Regions from separate parts of the Vibrio sp. TAP-3B genome, predicted to be linked through region 4. Evidence: predicted binding sites of a transcription regulator. Region 4 holds the regulator's gene; each other region holds the start of a gene.

Region 1 (4,194 bases), on a different replicon from region 4:
AAGTGGCCACGATTCGACTGCGATATATCGTGTTATCTAATTGGCTCAGTGCCAGCTCTGCCAGCTCTAACGCCTTTTCCGGTTGGTTACTGTTAATGGCAACCTGAGCCAGCAAGGCATTGGCTTGACCCTGATAGTGGGTATCTAATGTAATATTACGCTTTTTATGCTCTTCTTCTGCTTCTTCAAGTAGATGACCGACTTGATTATAGCGATGCTGGCTTTGTGCTAGCCAAGCACGCAGCATTGTCAGTTTTGGGTGGCTAAAGAGCAGTTCTGCATCCAACTTATTCATTGAACTTTCAAGTGTGCTAAGTTCACCTTGGTTAAACATTTTCCAGCCAAACTCATTGAGGATCTCAACCACGAGTTGTTTATCATTCGATTTTTGGGCGTGGTGAATCGCTTGGTGTGGCGCTTTTTGTTGTAACCAAGCAACGGCGGCATTTTTATGCAAATCTTTTTCTTGTTGTGGAATGCGAGCTTGGCGCTCGTGCGACAAAAACTCCCCAAAGAGGTTGTGGAAGCGGAACCAGTTTTGTTCGCCTTCCAGCGGGTAGATAAATAAACCGTAGCGATTTAATGACTCTATGAGGCCAAGCGCGTCTTCACGTTTGGTTAAAGAAAAGACCAACTCATCGTTGAAATGATCCAGTACTGAGACCTGCATTAAAAAGTGACGAGTGTCGTGGTCAAGCAAGTCAAACACTTCTTCGACCAGGTAATCCCATAAGTGGGCGTGGTTGAATTGAGAGACGGATTCAACGGTTTGTGCCAAGGTTCGGTTTTGATGTTGGGCTTGTAGAGCGATCAACTGCATGGCTGAAGGCCAGCCTTCAACATAACTTCTTAGGCTGTTAGCCATATTTTCATCAATGCCGTCCGCGATACGCTGATTAAAAAAGCGAGTGGTCTCTTCGGTATCAAACGCCAGCATTTCGTTACCGATTTCAATCATTAAATCACGCACGCGCAGATTCGCGGTGCCCAGTGGTGGTGCGGCTCGACTGGTCACCACAATGGTGAGGTTATCTGGCATGTGTTTTAAGAAGAAACGCAAGGATTCGTGAATGTCATCATTCGTGATCAAGTGATAATCATCTAATACGACGTAACACTCTTGATGAAAGTCCGCCATTTCGGCAAACACTTCGCTAAACAGCGAACGTAGGGAAGAAATCTGGCGTTTCTCTGCCAGTTTTTGTGCGTTAGAACAACTGAAATTGGTCGCCTTGTTGAGCGCCTGAAGTAGGTAATTGACAAAACGGAAGTCATCATTATCGCTGTCATCAATGCTATACCAACCGACATTTGGCTTGTCGGACAACCACTGAGCAGCCATCGTTGTCTTGCCATAGCCCGCAGGAGAACGGAACAAAACCAATTTGTAGTAAGGCGCTTGTTGAAGTAAGTCTAGTACTCTTGGTCGCACAATCGCATTGTGTAGTCGGCCTGGACGAGTGAGCTTAGATGGAATCCACATTTTAGTAATTATGTCCTTATTTATCTATACCTGAGTGACTTTAACGCACTGGTTTTAGCAAGAGCTTCCCCCACTAAAAGTTGCTCTCTCACTTATAACACCATCTATGCGTGTTACTTTCCGCTTACGTTATCCTCGCTTGGCAAAATTACGCCAAAAGGCATATCACGAAGTCACGGAGAGACAAAAGTGAGCGAAACGAGAAATGACTCATACCGACCAATTTTAGTTTGTATGAAAAGCGTACAACCCGTGAGCCATGTGGATGGTACGACATCAGAAATGTCTGTTACTTTGATCCACTTCCTAATTCTCAAGAGTTGATGGGTTTGGCGTCATCTACGCCTTTTATTTGTGATTTTCATCACTCAAATACGGGTTGGTGCCGGTGATATTAATATCACATTGCGCATAGGTTAAGAAAAATCTTTCAATATTAACCAAGCGAGTGTGATCGATAAGACAATTTTCACATCATGAATCGAGTGGGTTATAAAAATCCCATGAACAAAATTTAACCTCTCTCATGTGTCATTGTGATCGGAATCACTAAGAATTAGAACGAAGAACCCTTTGTTGAGATTTGGATCACTAACTTCGCAATAATACGCCTCTACGCCCTCATCTCTCCTCCTTTAAAGGAGGAGAATTAGGATGATGTTTACTCACCGCGCTAAATGCACGATATAAAGCAGATGAATTACTAAAAGACGTGAGAATTTCGTAATGAAACCGACTCAACAAAAACAGTTTAACAAGAAGTTGTTCCAAGAAAGCGTAAAGAAACATTTATCTGTTACTTACGCTCATACCGTTGAAAATGCAGACAGTCGCGCGTGGTACTTAGCAATGGGCCACGCACTGGCTGAGTTTACGACTTTAGATTTGCTTGCAACGGAAGAAGACCCGCGCATCCAAGGTGCGAAGAGTGTTAACTACCTTTCATTAGAGTTTTTAATTGGTCGTTTAACGGGCAACAATTTAATCAGCATGGGTCTGTACGAGCAAGTAACAGAAGCAATGGCTGAACTGGGTTACAACTTAACTGACTTGCTAGAAGAAGAGCGCGACCCATCACTAGGTAACGGTGGCTTAGGTCGTCTAGCCGCATGTTTCATGGATTCATGTGCGACGCAAGAATTCCCAACCGTCGGTTACGGGCTACACTACGAGTACGGCTTGTTTAAGCAGTCGTTTAAAGATGGTCGACAACAAGAAGCACCAGACGCATGGCGTGGCGTTGAAGGTTATCCTTGGGAAATCGCTCGTCCAGACCTTGCGCAAGAAATTGGTTTTTACGGTCACGTTGAAGTCGTGAATGAAAACGGGAAAGAAGTTCGCAAATGGACACCAAGTATGAGTGTAAGAGCCATGCCTTGGGACTTGCCTATCGTGGGTTACGAATCAGACACGGTTTACCCGCTACGTCTTTGGGAATGTCAGGCAATTGCTCCATTCTCGCTAGCAAGTTTTAACAACGGTGATTACTTCGAAGCGCAACACGCGCTGATCGACGCAGGTAACATCACTAAAGTGCTTTACCCGAACGATAACCACGAGAAAGGTAAAACACTGCGTCTCATGCAACAGTACTTCCACTCAGCAGCGTCTGTACGCGACATCCTACGTCGTCATGAAGCCGCAGGTTACTCTATCGAAGAACTGCCTAAGCAGGAGACCATCCAGCTTAACGATACGCACCCAACGATTGCGATTCCGGAACTTATGCGCATCCTGATGGACGAAAAAGGTCTAACTTGGGAAGCGGCTTGGGAAATCAGCTCTCACACGTTTGCGTACACCAATCACACGCTACTTCCAGAAGCACTAGAGACATGGCCAGAGTCGCTCATTCAGCACCTACTTCCCCGCCATATGGAGATCATTTACGAGATCAACCATCGCTTCCTACAAGATGTACGTGCAATGTGGCCGGGTGATGTTGCGAAACAACAGAAGCTTTCTATCATCGAAGAAGGTTTCCACCGCATGGTTCGCATGGCTAACCTATGTGTAATCGGCTCTTACGCAGTAAACGGTGTAGCAGCACTTCACTCGGAATTGGTTAAGAAAGACCTGTTCCCAGAGTTCCATGAAATGTACCCAACACGTCTCCACAACGTCACGAACGGGATTACGCCGCGTCGTTGGTTGAAGTTCTGTAACCCTGGCCTTTCTAAGCTAGTTACTGAGAAAGTGGGCTCAAACTGGCCAGTGAAATTAGAGCAACTGGAAGGCATCGCACAGTACGCCATTGACGAAAAATTCCAAAAAGAATTCATGGCAGTGAAGAAAGAGAACAAAGAGCGCCTAGCGAATTGGGTGAAAGAGAACATGGGTATCGAGCTAGATACCAATGCCATCTTTGATGTTCAAATTAAGCGTCTGCACGAGTACAAGCGTCAGCACCTAGATCTACTACACGTGCTGTCTCTGTACCACCGTATCATTAACGAACCAGATTTCGAATGCGTGCCACGCGTTGTGTTCTTCGCGGCGAAGGCGGCACCGGGCTATCATCTAGCGAAAGAGATCATCTTCGCAATCAACAAGATCGCAGAAAAAGTGAACAGCGACCCGCGCATCGGTCACAAACTGAAAGTGGTTTTCATTCCAGATTACCGTGTGAGCATGGCAGAAATCATCATTCCTGCGGCGGATGTATCACAACAAATTTCGCTAGCGGGTAAAGAAGCATCGGGTACTGGTAA
Region 2 (4,194 bases), on a different replicon from region 4:
GTCCATTCACAAATCACTTTTGTGCAGTCAGAGAATGTAGGCACTTCTTTGTACAACAAAGGAATATTGATACTAGCCAACTCTTGGTTAAGGCACGCGAGTCGACGAGCGATCAGGTCGGCCTGCATCGGCGCCATATGATGCTCTCGCCATTGCTCTGGCGTGGCGATAAAACAAGCGACAACAGGCTGTCCTGAATCTAGGGCAGCCTTCAGTGCGGTGTGGTCCAACGTTCGTAAATCACGTCTAAACCAGACTAAAATCATGGTGTCTCCTTCCTTTTGCTTTATTCTGTCAGGTGAAGTTTCTCAATCACCTCAGAGTACTGAACTCGCTCTGCTAACCGTGCGAGAAGCGCTTTTATTGATTCGACTTGTTTTGCAGGAAGTGCTTTATTAGAAAGTAAATAAACCAATTGATAGTCATTCACAGCCTCATGCTCTACCAACCCGGATACATCGTCGACTTTATCTATCAATGTTGTGTGATATCCCTGCTCGCATAACTGGGCAGCTTGAATCCAGCTCTCCGCCTCTCTATTTTGTTCAAAACTGATCAGTAAACACTTCCCCTTTGACGCCGCTTTGTTTTCCGACTCCACCACCAGCGCGAGTCGAGTAATAAGACAAGTTTGAAATAACCCCATCTCCAAAGAACGCAATGAGCCTTTCACCATCTCTAGAGCATCAAAGATAGGGTTAATAAACTGCTCAATCACGAGTTTTAGTGGGTACTCTTTTAACACCGATGCGAGTAAGCTCTCTGTCTTTCCTCGATTCAACTTCGACAGTGCGAAAAGCATTGTTCCAACTTCTTCAAGAGTGCGTGTTTCTGTACTCATTTCAACATCAGCGCTTTTACCCAACAACCCTTTCACTTTCCCAATCGCGATCCCTTTCGCGAGCCAACTCTGGACTTCACAAATGGTGTCGAGATCTTGCTGTCGGTAGAGTCGATGTCCTTTTTCAGTTCGCTGAGGTTGAATCAGATTGTACCTTCTCTGCCATGCTCTCAACGTTACGGGCTTAACACCCGTGATTTCTGCGACATCTCGGATCGCGTATAGTTTTTCTTCTGAACTACAAACCATAACGTAATCTCATCTCCTGCGGATACGGTTCTAAAAATTTCTGTTTTGCTAAATACTCATCAGGGTAAGTATTTAAATAGTGTTTAATTAATGTCAGAGGGGCTAACAGCGGTAAGGTACCAGTACGGTAATCATGAATGACCGTGGCTAGCTCTTCTTTTTCTTCTTTGGTTAAAGAACGTTTAAAGTACCCTTGCAGGTGCATCAGTACATTCGTGTTGTTTTTTCGGCTAGCGCGATTAGCTAACGCTTTCATCAACCCTAAGCGATATTCGCTATAAAATTCGTCGATTTCATAATTGGCGACATTTGCCACCAATTTACCAAGCGAGCGGTAAGACTCTGGGTGATGAGCCATCAACGTCAATTTATACCGTGAATGGAAGTCAATAAGCTTACCTCGAGTCGGTTCTGCAGACATCGAATTATAAAAATCATTAAGACAAAATACTCGACTAATAAAATTCTCTTTCAATACAGGGTCGTTAAGACGGCCATCTTCTTCGACGGGCAGCCAAGGCATTTTCTGCATTAGGGTTTGGGTGTACAGTCCTACACCTTCTTTCGCTGCACTATTCTTGCTGTAAACCTTGACTCGTTCCATGCCGCAGGTTGGCGATTTGGCACAAACAATATAACCGCACAATTGCTCGCTTTGCAGCTCATCTACTTTATTGTCAGAGTAGGCAAGCATATTGTCAGTATGGTCATTATCGGGGTTTTTAGTCTCGACTAACGCCACGCGTTCTTCATTGGAAATCAAACGAATCGTTGGACGCGGTACAGGCATTCCAACGCCAACTTCTGGGCATACCGAAACAAAGTCAAAATACGGACTAAGCTCTTTGGTCACAAAGTTGCTGACTTTGTGGCCCGAATCAAAACGAACACGCTCTCCCAATACGCAAGAACTGATACCTACCTTGATTGAAGATTCCATGATGACACCCTATACAAAATGTTTTGTTGTATAACTTATAGCAAGTCAATTGAGATTGTACAAGAAAATTAATTGTACAATTTAATCGTTTTATTTTCTTGGAATCGCTTTTTCTCCCCGGTTTCTTAAAACTTTTTGATTTTTTTAATATCGTTTTTGGGTGCGTAGTCAACAAATCGCCCAAAAGCAAATCGATTGCCTTTTTGCTTTCAACAGATTTGGTTATCAATGGGTGTTATAATTTCTAAAAGCGTGGTTTTTGTGACTAATCTCTCAAGGACTCTCTATACGTCCCGATATGATTGCCTCAATGAAAACTGACAAGTTCAACAGAATTGGTAATAGCGTTCTATAATAGAGGCGTTTTATCAAAAAAACTTTGGAGAGCACTTATGGCAACCCCACACATCAACGCACAACCTGGTGATTTCGCTGAAACGGTTCTTATGCCGGGCGACCCTTTACGTGCTAAATACATTGCAGAAACGTTTCTTGAAGACGTGAAGCAAGTTTGTGACGTTCGTAACATGTTTGGCTTTACTGGCACTTACAAGGGTAAGAAAGTGTCTGTTATGGGTCACGGCATGGGCATCCCTTCTTGCTGTATCTACGTTCACGAGCTGATCGCAGAATTCGGCGTGAATAACGTAATCCGCGTAGGTAGCTGTGGCGCAGTACGTGACGACGTAAACTTAATGGACGTGGTTATCGGTATGGGGGCTTCTACAGACTCTAAAGTTAACCGTATCCGTTTTAACAACCATGATTTCGCAGCAATCGCTGACTACGGTCTTCTAGAAGAAGCCGTAAACCAAGCTCGTGCTCAACAAGTACCCGTAAAAGTAGGTAACGTATTCTCTGCAGATCTATTCTACACACCTGAAGCCGACCTCTTCGAGAAAATGGAAAAATTAGGCATCTTAGGTGTAGACATGGAAGCGGCGGGTATCTACGGCGTTGCTGCAGATCTAGGCGCGAAAGCACTGACGATCCTAACAGTTTCTGACCATATCATCCGTGGCGAAAAACTAAGCTCAGAAGAGCGTCAAAAATCGTTCAACGACATGATGAAAGTTGCGCTAGAAACGGCAATCAACATCTAATAATAAGTAATAATTTGCAGCTGGCTCTAGACTGGCTGCCTAATTATCCCGAGGGGGCGATTGTGTCTAACGGCAAACTGCCAAAAGACGCAGATGGGTTACAACTCAACTTTTGTAAAACATTGGCGTGTGACAACTTTGGATTGAGTGATGCAAAGCGTTACGTTCTGCAACATGCTAACCCTAAACGTCCGGCGATGGTCTGTCGTGAATGCGGATCTTTCCCCCCTTTACTTAATAATCGCGATGTTGTAAACGAACTGCATCGTCTCAGACTCTTCCATAGTGATGGATTACCTGCTTGTCGTAATGATGATTGCGACAATTTCGGATTGTCTGTCCATACACACAAACACCTCTACCACGCTTTTGGTTACAGTGGTGACCGTCAACGTTATCGCTGCAAGGCTTGCCAAAGTACTTTTGTCGATAAATGGTCCGGCGCAAACAAAAAGCTGCAATTCCAAGAAAATTTAATGGGCTTGTTGTTCACTGGTTACTCGGTACGCGAGATCTGCCGTAAGCTCAGCATCAACCCCAAAACGTTTTACGATCATGTTGACCATATTGCGAGTCGCTGCCGTCGTAAGCTCGCGACGATTGATGCACGATGGGTAAACCACGCTCCGCACTATGAACTGGCTTCTAACTATGTCGCTCTGCAGCCGAACAGCAACAACGGCGTATACTGGATAGCTTCTGGTGAAGCCCATTCTGGCTACATACTCTGCCAACATGTGAATTACTCTGCCCATGAAGAGCCAATTGCGACGCTCGATCATAACCCATATGACGAGGTATCTCGTTTTGTGTCTCAAGGTTACACAGCAGAAGCAAGTGAGCCTCCCGTCGAACCTTCAAAGAAACTTCGTGAACGTATCGACCAGAAATATCAAACAATATTAGCGCGTGGCAATGTTGAAGACCCACTAGGTAACCTTTCTGTATTCCACTACCCCTCGAAAGGAGCACTGATTCGTCCACCTTACACATCGTACGCACACTATTTACATGTACTTGATATGTGTAGCCCAAATAAGCGCGTATCTATCTATATGCCA
Region 3 (4,194 bases), 1.3 Mb from region 4:
GCGATAGACACTGACTACCAAATTGGTCAGGATAATGTCGCGTTAAAAGTAGGGCCTTTTGGTCTTGATATTCATAACCGTGTTTTTGCAATTTCTGGGATGGCCATCATCCTATTCGTTGTGGCGACACTGACATTTCGTCAACAAGTAGAACCGTTTTTTGCGGGCTTACGATCATGGCTGGTATCCAATTTAGATTGGTTCTTCTTGGCGTCTGGTAACGTTTTTGTGGTGGTTTGTTTACTGCTGATTGTTACGCCACTTGGTCGTGTGAGAATCGGTGGTACAGAAGCGACGCCGGATTATTCTTATGCTGGCTGGTTAGCCATGTTATTTGCGGCTGGTATGGGCATCGGTTTGGTGTTCTTCGGCGTGTCGGAACCAATGTCTCACTTTAGCTCAGCGATTGGTGGCGTGAGTGTCGAAAACGGCGTCCGTACTGACTGGGCTCCCCTCGGTGGTGCAGAAGGGGATGCAAGTGCTGCATCAACGTTAGGTATGGCCGCGACTGTTTACCACTGGGCGCTTCACCCTTGGTCAATTTATGCATTATTAGCTCTTGGTTTGGCTATCTTTTCGTTTAACAAAGGTTTGCCACTGACTATGCGCTCGATTTTCTACCCATTATTCGGTGAGCGCATATGGGGATGGACTGGCCACATCATCGATATATTGGCTGTTGTCGCGACCGTGTTTGGTTTGGCCACATCATTGGGGTATGGTGCTTCTCAAGCGGCGACAGGTTTGAACTTTTTGTTTGATATACCAATGACAAACACAACGCAAGTTGTACTGATCGTTGTCATCACTGCCCTTGCGTTAATCTCTGTTGTGGCAGGGCTAGATAGTGGTGTAAAGCGTCTATCAGAAATCAATATGGTCCTAGCTGCATTGTTGTTGCTATTTGTGATTGTTGTTGGCCCTACACTGGCCATCCTAACGGGGTTCTTCGAAAATATTGCATCCTATGTGACGAACATTCCAGCGCTTTCAATGCCGTTTGCACGTGAAGATGTAAACTACTCTCAAGGTTGGACTGCATTCTACTGGGCATGGTGGATCTCTTGGTCACCATTTGTGGGCATGTTTATCGCTCGTGTATCTCGTGGACGTTCTGTACGTGAGTTCATCATTTGTGTGATTTTGATCCCTTCTACCGTATGTGTATTTTGGATGACTGCATTCGGTGGAACGGCGATTAGTCAATACGTTAATGACGGATACCAAGCGGTATTTGAGGCCGAATTACCACTAAAATTATTCGCAATGTTGGATGTTATGCCTTTCGCAGAGATCACCTCTCTTGTCGGTATTGTTCTGGTTGTTGTGTTCTTTATCACTTCGTCAGACTCAGGTTCCCTAGTCATTGATACAATCGCCGCGGGCGGTAAGGTCGATGCACCAACGCCTCAGCGTGTATTCTGGTGTACATTTGAAGGCTTAGTGGCAATTGCGTTAATGCTTGGCGGTGGCTTAGCTGCGGCTCAAGCGATGGCCGTCACCACTGGCTTACCATTTACCATTGTATTGCTCGTTGCCACAGTTTCTCTGGTGAAAGGCTTAATGGATGAACCGCGGCCAAAAGTAAAAAGTAAAACTAGGAAAAAGTGAAGTAGAGTCTATCAATATTATTGATAAAAACGGCATGCGAAAGCATGCCGTTTTTATGTCATCAAGTTTTGATGACAATGAACGTGCTGAAAATTTATAGTTTATTGTGCGTTTTTTGTACGGTTTATTTAAATGACTTTTTAATAAGTTAGACATCGAACGATTTAAAGACTTGGCTGATTGGTTTGTTTTTGTGATCTAGATCACAAAAAAGCGGATAAAATGCCCGAATATTTGATTTTTAGTCGCGAGAAATGCCCATAATAAAAAGGAAATTTAATTAGACCTCAAAGGATATGTATTTGCACATGATCACATCAGCACCTTGGGTCCTTTATCCAGAGATTGGAGAGAGCCCAAGCAAAAAATGGATTTTTCGTGAACCTAAAATCTCTGATGGTGACGACATTTACAGCTTAATTGCAGACTGTCCCCCATTGGACATGAATTCTTCTTATTGCAATTTTCTACAGTCTACGCACTTTAGCAAAACCAGCGTTTTGGTTGAGCACAAAGGCGAAATCGCAGGTTTTATTTCGGGCTATCAGAAACCAAGCGAACAAGACGTTTTATTTATCTGGCAAGTTGCAGTCTCTCCTCGTTTTAGAGGTAATGGTTTAGCTATCCGCATGTTGAAAGAACTTCTCATTAGAGAGGAATTAAGCGGTGTTAAATCGGTAGAAACAACCATCACGGAAGAAAATAAAGCCTCTTGGGCATTGTTCAAAAAATTAGATGCGATGAACGGCAATCATGGCCAAGTAAGCACATTTTTGGATGAAGAAGCCCACTTTAAAGGCAAACACGATACAGAGTATTTGTATCGCATTCCTCTCAAATAAACTCAAACAATAGGAATTAAAAACGGTCTCATCATGGATATTTTCAAAAAGCAGGAATCCAACGTACGCTCATATTCAAACAACTTTCCAGTTATCTTTCGTAAAGCGAAAGGTTGCTGGCTGGAAACAGAACAAGGTGAACGCTACTTAGACTTCCTTGCTGGAGCGGGATCTCTAAATTACGGACATAACAATCCGGTGCTTAAGCAAGCGTTACTTGAGTACATTGAAATGGACGGTATTACTCACGGTTTGGATATGCACTCAGAAGCGAAGGCATCGTTTCTTGAAGCGTTAGATACTTACATCCTAAAACCACGTAAGTTGGACTATAAAGTTCAATTTACCGGGCCAACAGGTACTAACGCTGTTGAAGCAGCGCTTAAATTAGCGAAAAAAGTGAAAGGTCGAAGTAGTGTTGTTGCATTTACTAATGGTTTCCACGGCTGTACAGCAGGTGCATTAGCGGCAACAGGTAATCAACACCACAGACAAGGTAATGGTTCAAGCTTAAATGACGTTACTCGTATTCCTTTTGAAGGTTATGCAGGCGTTGATGGCTTGGCTTTATTCGAAACCATGCTTAACGACAACTCAGCGGGAATGGACAAACCAGCAGCTGTGCTACTTGAAACAGTACAAGGTGAGGGTGGTTTGAATGCAGCGTCGAATGAATGGCTGCAACGTTTAAGTAAAATTTGTAAAGCAAATGACATTCTTATGATTGTCGATGATATTCAGGCTGGTTGTGGACGTACTGGTACGTTCTTTAGCTTTGAACCATCAGGTATTCAGCCAGATATCGTGACCTTGTCTAAATCTATTGGCGGCTACGGTTTACCAATGGCGGTTGTGCTACTTAAGCCAGAGTTGGACCAGTGGAAACCAGGGGAGCATAACGGCACGTTCCGTGGCAATAATCACGCGTTCATTACGGCGGCTAAAGCATTAGAAATTTACTGGGCTAACGATGATTTTGAAACACACATCAAGCAATGTTCAGAAAAAGTAAGCGATGTTATTAATCGCTGTGTGCGCCGCTTCCCACAAATGTTCGTGCAGAAAAAAGGTCGCGGCATGATGATCGGTATTGAATGCATTAACGGCGATATGGCCTCAGAAATTGCGAAAGACTGTTTCGGCAACGGCATGGTTATTGAAACAGCCGGCCCAGACGACGAAGTCGTGAAATTCTTCTGTCCGTTAACGATTAGCGAGTCAGAGCTAGACCAAGGACTAAGCATTTTTGAAAGCGCAGTAGAAACCACCGCTGCGAAACATTTCAAACAAGCATCTTAATAGGGATTATTAACTATGATCGTTAGAACGCTCGATGAGTGTCGCAATAGTGAGCGACGTGTTGTGTCAGATAACTGGGAAAGTGTCCGTATGTTGTTAAAAGATGACAACATGGGTTTTTCTTTCCACATCACAACAATCTATGAAGATACTGAAACGCATATTCACTATCAGAATCACCTAGAATCCGTTTTCTGTATGAGTGGTGAGGGTGAGATTGAAGTCGTAGGCGGGGAAACTTACCCAATTAAACCGGGAACGCTATACATCCTTGATAAACACGATGAGCACTACTTGAGAGCATATAAGAATAAAGAAATGGTAATGGCGTGCGTGTTTAACCCGCCTATTACCGGCGCTGAAGTTCACGATGAAAATGGTGTTTACCCTCTCGTTGACTAACCGGCTGATGTGAGGCGCTTGTCGCCTCACATTCATATCT
Region 4 (4,194 bases):
GCATCAATGGAAGGTCAAGAGACTATCTTGCCTGCAACATTAAGCCCAGGTGTGGCGCTATAAGTTTTAATAACAGAGTCGCAACCATGTATTGCGGCTCACCTTGCCGGCGAATCATTTAGGTATGGGTTGTAGTGATCGTTGGCAGAACACGGAAAGTGAGCAAAGACTCGGAAAAGCGTGTTGACTGACTGGCATTTACCGTCACAGGTTGATGGCTGTTCGTTCATTATTCTGGACAACTTTTCGTTGTGAACGAGCAGTCAACTTCCGCTTACCTTTTAACTCTACATCTCGTAACAAGGAGTCGTTATGACGCCCGATGTGTTATTTGAATCGCTATGGCAAGATTACATTCAACGTCTTTGCCCTTCTGCTGCGAAAGTACATCAGCTGCTTCAAGAAGATGAGCCTCTGATTAATGATCATATAGCTTTACGTACCTTCAATATTGCGCCTCTTGGTATCGAAACCTTAGCTAAACCATTTGTAGCCATTGGCTACCAGGCATGTGGTGACTACGTTTTTGAAAGTAAAAAATTAGTCGCAAAGCATTACGAGCATCCAGAACCTAAGCAACCCAAAGTGTTTATTAGTGAACTGAAAGTAGAAGAATGTTCAGCTGAGCTGCAAGAGATAGTGAAAAAGCTGGTGGCACAAGTCGATGCAGACAAGCTGAACGATAGCGCATTCTTACATGGTGGACGCTTGTGGGATTTAAGCTTTGCTGACTACCAAACGTTGGCTAAAGAAAGTGAGTACGCATCTTGGTTGGCGGCGCATGGTTACGGCGCAAACCACTTCACGGTGAGCGTTAACCAGCTCAATGAATACGAAGAAGTGAAGCAAGTAAACGATCACTTACGTACGGCCGGATTTACCATTAATGAAAACGGCGGGGAAGTGAAGGGCACTCCTGAGGTGCTGCTAGAACAATCATCGACCATGGCGGATAAAGTGGCGGTTCGCTTTAGCGAAGGCACTGAAATTATCCCTGGTGGCTTTTACGAGTTTGCTAAGCGCTACCCGATGGAAAACGGTGAGCTGTACCCAGGTTTTGTGGCGGCTTCAGCGGACAAAATCTTTGAAAGTACGAATGGCTAACTTTTAGGGTTAACCTTTCGGCTAACCAACTTGCTCATTAGTCTTTTGTTGCTCTGAGCTTAATGTGGTTACAAGACAAATAAAAAGCCACCAATGTCGCCATTGGTGGCTTTTATAATTTTGTTCGCGTCACTCTGGTTTGAGATTAACGAGTACCGTAAACCACGATAGTTTTACCGTGCGCAGAGATTAGGTTCTGCTCTTCTAGCATCTTCAAGATACGACCTACTGTCTCACGAGAACAGCCAACGATTTGACCGATTTCTTGACGAGTGATCTTGATTTGCATGCCGTCTGGGTGAGTCATTGCGTCTGGTTGTTTTGCAAGGTTCAGAAGCGTCTGAGCGATACGACCAGTTACGTCTAGGAACGCTAGGTCACCCACTTTTTGGCTAGTCACTTGAAGACGACGAGCCATCTGCGCAGAAAGACGCATTAGGATGTCTGGGTTTACTTGGATAAGCTGACGGAATTTCTTAAAAGAAATTTCAGCAACTTCACAAGGAGATTTAGCACGAACCCAAGCTGTGCGCTCTTGGTCTTCCTCGAATAGACCAAGTTCACCAATAAAGTCTCCTTGGTTTAGGTAGGAAAGAATCATTTCCTTACCTTCTTCGTCTTTGATAAGAACCGCAACAGAACCTTTAACGATGTAGTACAACGTTTCTGCTTTTTCGCCCGCGTGAATCAGCGTGCTTTTTGATGGGTACTTATGAATATGACAGTGTGAAAGAAACCACTCTAATGTTGGGTCGGTTTGAGGTTTACCTAGAACCATAATATCTCACTTCCTCTGCAGGGTACGCTTGCGCTATCCATATTTTAGCTAAGCCTGAATTAGGTTTACTAGAATAAGAGCACTTTTTATATGCTGCAAGCTATCTTGTGTTTCGGTAAGAAATAGTATCCTTTTTCGAAAACGATTTCTTGATTTTAATCGTGTCATGATTGAGATTTTGTAAGCAAAAGTGTGCACATGATCACGGTGTGAAAAGTAAAGTCTAGCCTGCTACGTTTTTAACCAATTTTTCCTGTTTCTATTAGCTGTTGGAGAATCGGTCTTACGATGAGCTCCATAGCAAAGCTCATTTTACCGCCTGGAACCACGATAGTGTTATGGCGTGACATAAATGAGCCATCAATCATAGCCAGCAGATACGGGAAGTCGACTTTCTTAATCCCGCGTAAGCGAATCACGACAAAACTTTCATCTAAACTTGGAATGCCTTTGGCGTTAAGTGGGTTAGAGGTATCGACCGTTGGCACTCGCTGAAAGTTGATATGGGTACGTGAAAACTGTGGCGTAATGTAGTTGAGATAATCGTCCATCGAACGCACGATGGAGTCCGTAACCGCTTCTCGTGAGTGACCGCGCTCTCGAGTATCGCGGACAAATTTTTGGATCCATTCCAAGTTCACGATCGGCACCATGCCAATCAAAAAATCAACGTGTTGCGATACGTTTACCTCACCATCCACCACGCCACCATGCAGGCCTTCGTAAAACAGCACATCGCTGTTTTCCGGCAGATCTTGCCAGGGGGTAAATGTCCCCGGCATCTGGTTATACGGGACGGCTTCATCAAATGTGTGTAGGTAGCGGCGTACGCTTCCTGTGCCCGCATTGCCGTATTTACGAAAGAACGCCTCCAAACCTGGAAAGTCATTGGCTTGAGGGCCAAAATAGCTGATGTGTCGACCTTGCTCGCGCGCTTTGCGGATCTCGATATCCATTTCGGGGCGAGTAAAGCGGTGGAAGCTGTCACCTTCAACCCATGCGGGTTTGACGTTCATCATATTGAACATCTTACGGAAGGCTTCAGATGTAGTGGTCGTGCCGGCACCGGACGAACCAGTAACCGCTATGATTGGGTGTTTTGCTGACATGACAAACCTTGTCGAAAATTACTTACCTGTAAAGTGCAGTAGGGCGTTACTGCACGGTCGATAACCCACTATAACACGTCACAACGGCTTGTCATTGAGTGGGGGACGGTAAAATGTGAAGGGGCTATGATTTTGCTTTGAGCTGAATATCTACAGTTTCATGCAGTTCAGAGAAGACAATGACGGCTTCACCTTGTGCCAGTTGATGTTTTACTTGTTCGAGTTTGTCTTGTAAAGAAACCTCGACGGTCCCGTAGTCCGTCCCTTCGCGCAGAACGAACTCACGAATGATATTTTCCAATGTCTCAGGCGCGATGTCTTGCCAAGGGATGATCATCAATACCTCATACTTTTTATGATTTAGTTCTATTCTATACCGCGCTCTGTTGTGTCGCAGTAGAAACGTTCTTTTTTATAGTGTGAGCCATAAAGTCTGTAGCAATACTTTCGTAGTATGCCGGCAGTGCTTCTTCTAGCCAAAATTTAGGTTTTAAAACGGAGCCAGACAGAAAGCCGACGTGGCCACCATGGTCAAATAAGCGATAATCGATATTGTCAGGCAGAATAAATTTAGGGATAACCTCATCCGTCATGAACGGGTCGTCTTTGGCGTGAATGATTAAGGTTGGCAGCGTGATCTGTTGTAACTTGCTCAAGCCTGAACATTGGTCGTAATAATCTTGTGCGTCTTTAAAACCGTGCAATGGTGCCGTGATCAAATCATCGAATTCATACAATCGTGTGACACGTTTTATTGAGTTGTAGGACAAAGCCAATTCACCATGTAGCAAAGCGTGTTTTTGCAACGCATTGCGCTTGAGCGAGGATAATAAATAACGACGATAGACCTTCGAAAAACCTTGTTCGATGCGATTAGCACATGCCGCCAAATCCAGCGGTGCAGAGACGATTGTGGCGGCTGTGACAATCGGGTCGTCTCGATATTGCGCAAGGTAATTTACTAACATGTTCCCGCCGAGGGAAATACCAACCGCGATTTTGGGGTTATCAGGAAATCGTTGCTCAAGATGCTCTAAGAAGTAGCGGGCGTCAGTCACTTCACCGGAATGATAGGCGCGAGCTTTCTTGTTTGGCTTGCCGCTACAACCACGAAAATGCATCATCACCGACAGCCAACCAGATTGAGCAAACGCATTCATTAGACCATTGGCGTAAGGGCTATAGAAGCAGCCTTCTAGTCCA

Evidence for each region. Region 4 encodes CRP, which controls carbon source genes, mostly activating them, when cyclic AMP is high. Its sites were predicted from a motif close to TGTGANNNNNNTCACA; they were not measured.
Region 1: the regulator CRP is predicted to act here: its motif matches at 2,019-2,034, upstream of AC3D28_RS17080 (glycogen/starch/alpha-glucan phosphorylase).
Region 2: the regulator CRP is predicted to act here: its motif matches at 2,291-2,306, upstream of deoD (purine-nucleoside phosphorylase).
Region 3: the regulator CRP is predicted to act here: its motif matches at 1,804-1,819, upstream of ectA (diaminobutyrate acetyltransferase).

Annotation. Positions count from the first base shown of each region.
Region 1 is NZ_CM173496.1:570,741-574,934, reverse strand. Features, by position in the region: gene malT (HTH-type transcriptional regulator MalT) at 1-1,483, opposite strand, end outside; gene AC3D28_RS17080 (glycogen/starch/alpha-glucan phosphorylase) at 2,210-4,194, shown strand, end outside.
Region 2 is NZ_CM173496.1:987,670-991,863, reverse strand. Features, by position in the region: gene phrB (deoxyribodipyrimidine photo-lyase) at 1-266, opposite strand, end outside; gene AC3D28_RS18935 (MerR family transcriptional regulator) at 287-1,090, opposite strand; gene AC3D28_RS18930 (YbgA family protein) at 1,080-2,030, opposite strand; gene deoD (purine-nucleoside phosphorylase) at 2,423-3,133, shown strand; gene AC3D28_RS18920 (transposase) at 3,196-4,194, shown strand, end outside.
Region 3 is NZ_CM173495.1:818,894-823,087, forward strand. Features, by position in the region: gene AC3D28_RS03935 (BCCT family transporter) at 1-1,611, shown strand, start outside; gene ectA (diaminobutyrate acetyltransferase) at 1,920-2,453, shown strand; gene ectB (diaminobutyrate--2-oxoglutarate transaminase) at 2,487-3,752, shown strand; gene AC3D28_RS03950 (ectoine synthase) at 3,768-4,154, shown strand.
Region 4 is NZ_CM173495.1:2,120,620-2,124,813, reverse strand. Features, by position in the region: gene astD (succinylglutamate-semialdehyde dehydrogenase) at 1-63, shown strand, start outside; gene AC3D28_RS10020 (2-oxoadipate dioxygenase/decarboxylase family protein) at 313-1,104, shown strand; gene crp (cAMP-activated global transcriptional regulator CRP) at 1,250-1,882, opposite strand; gene AC3D28_RS10010 (phosphoribulokinase) at 2,122-2,991, opposite strand; gene AC3D28_RS10005 (YheU family protein) at 3,116-3,328, opposite strand; gene AC3D28_RS10000 (hydrolase) at 3,363-4,194, opposite strand, start outside.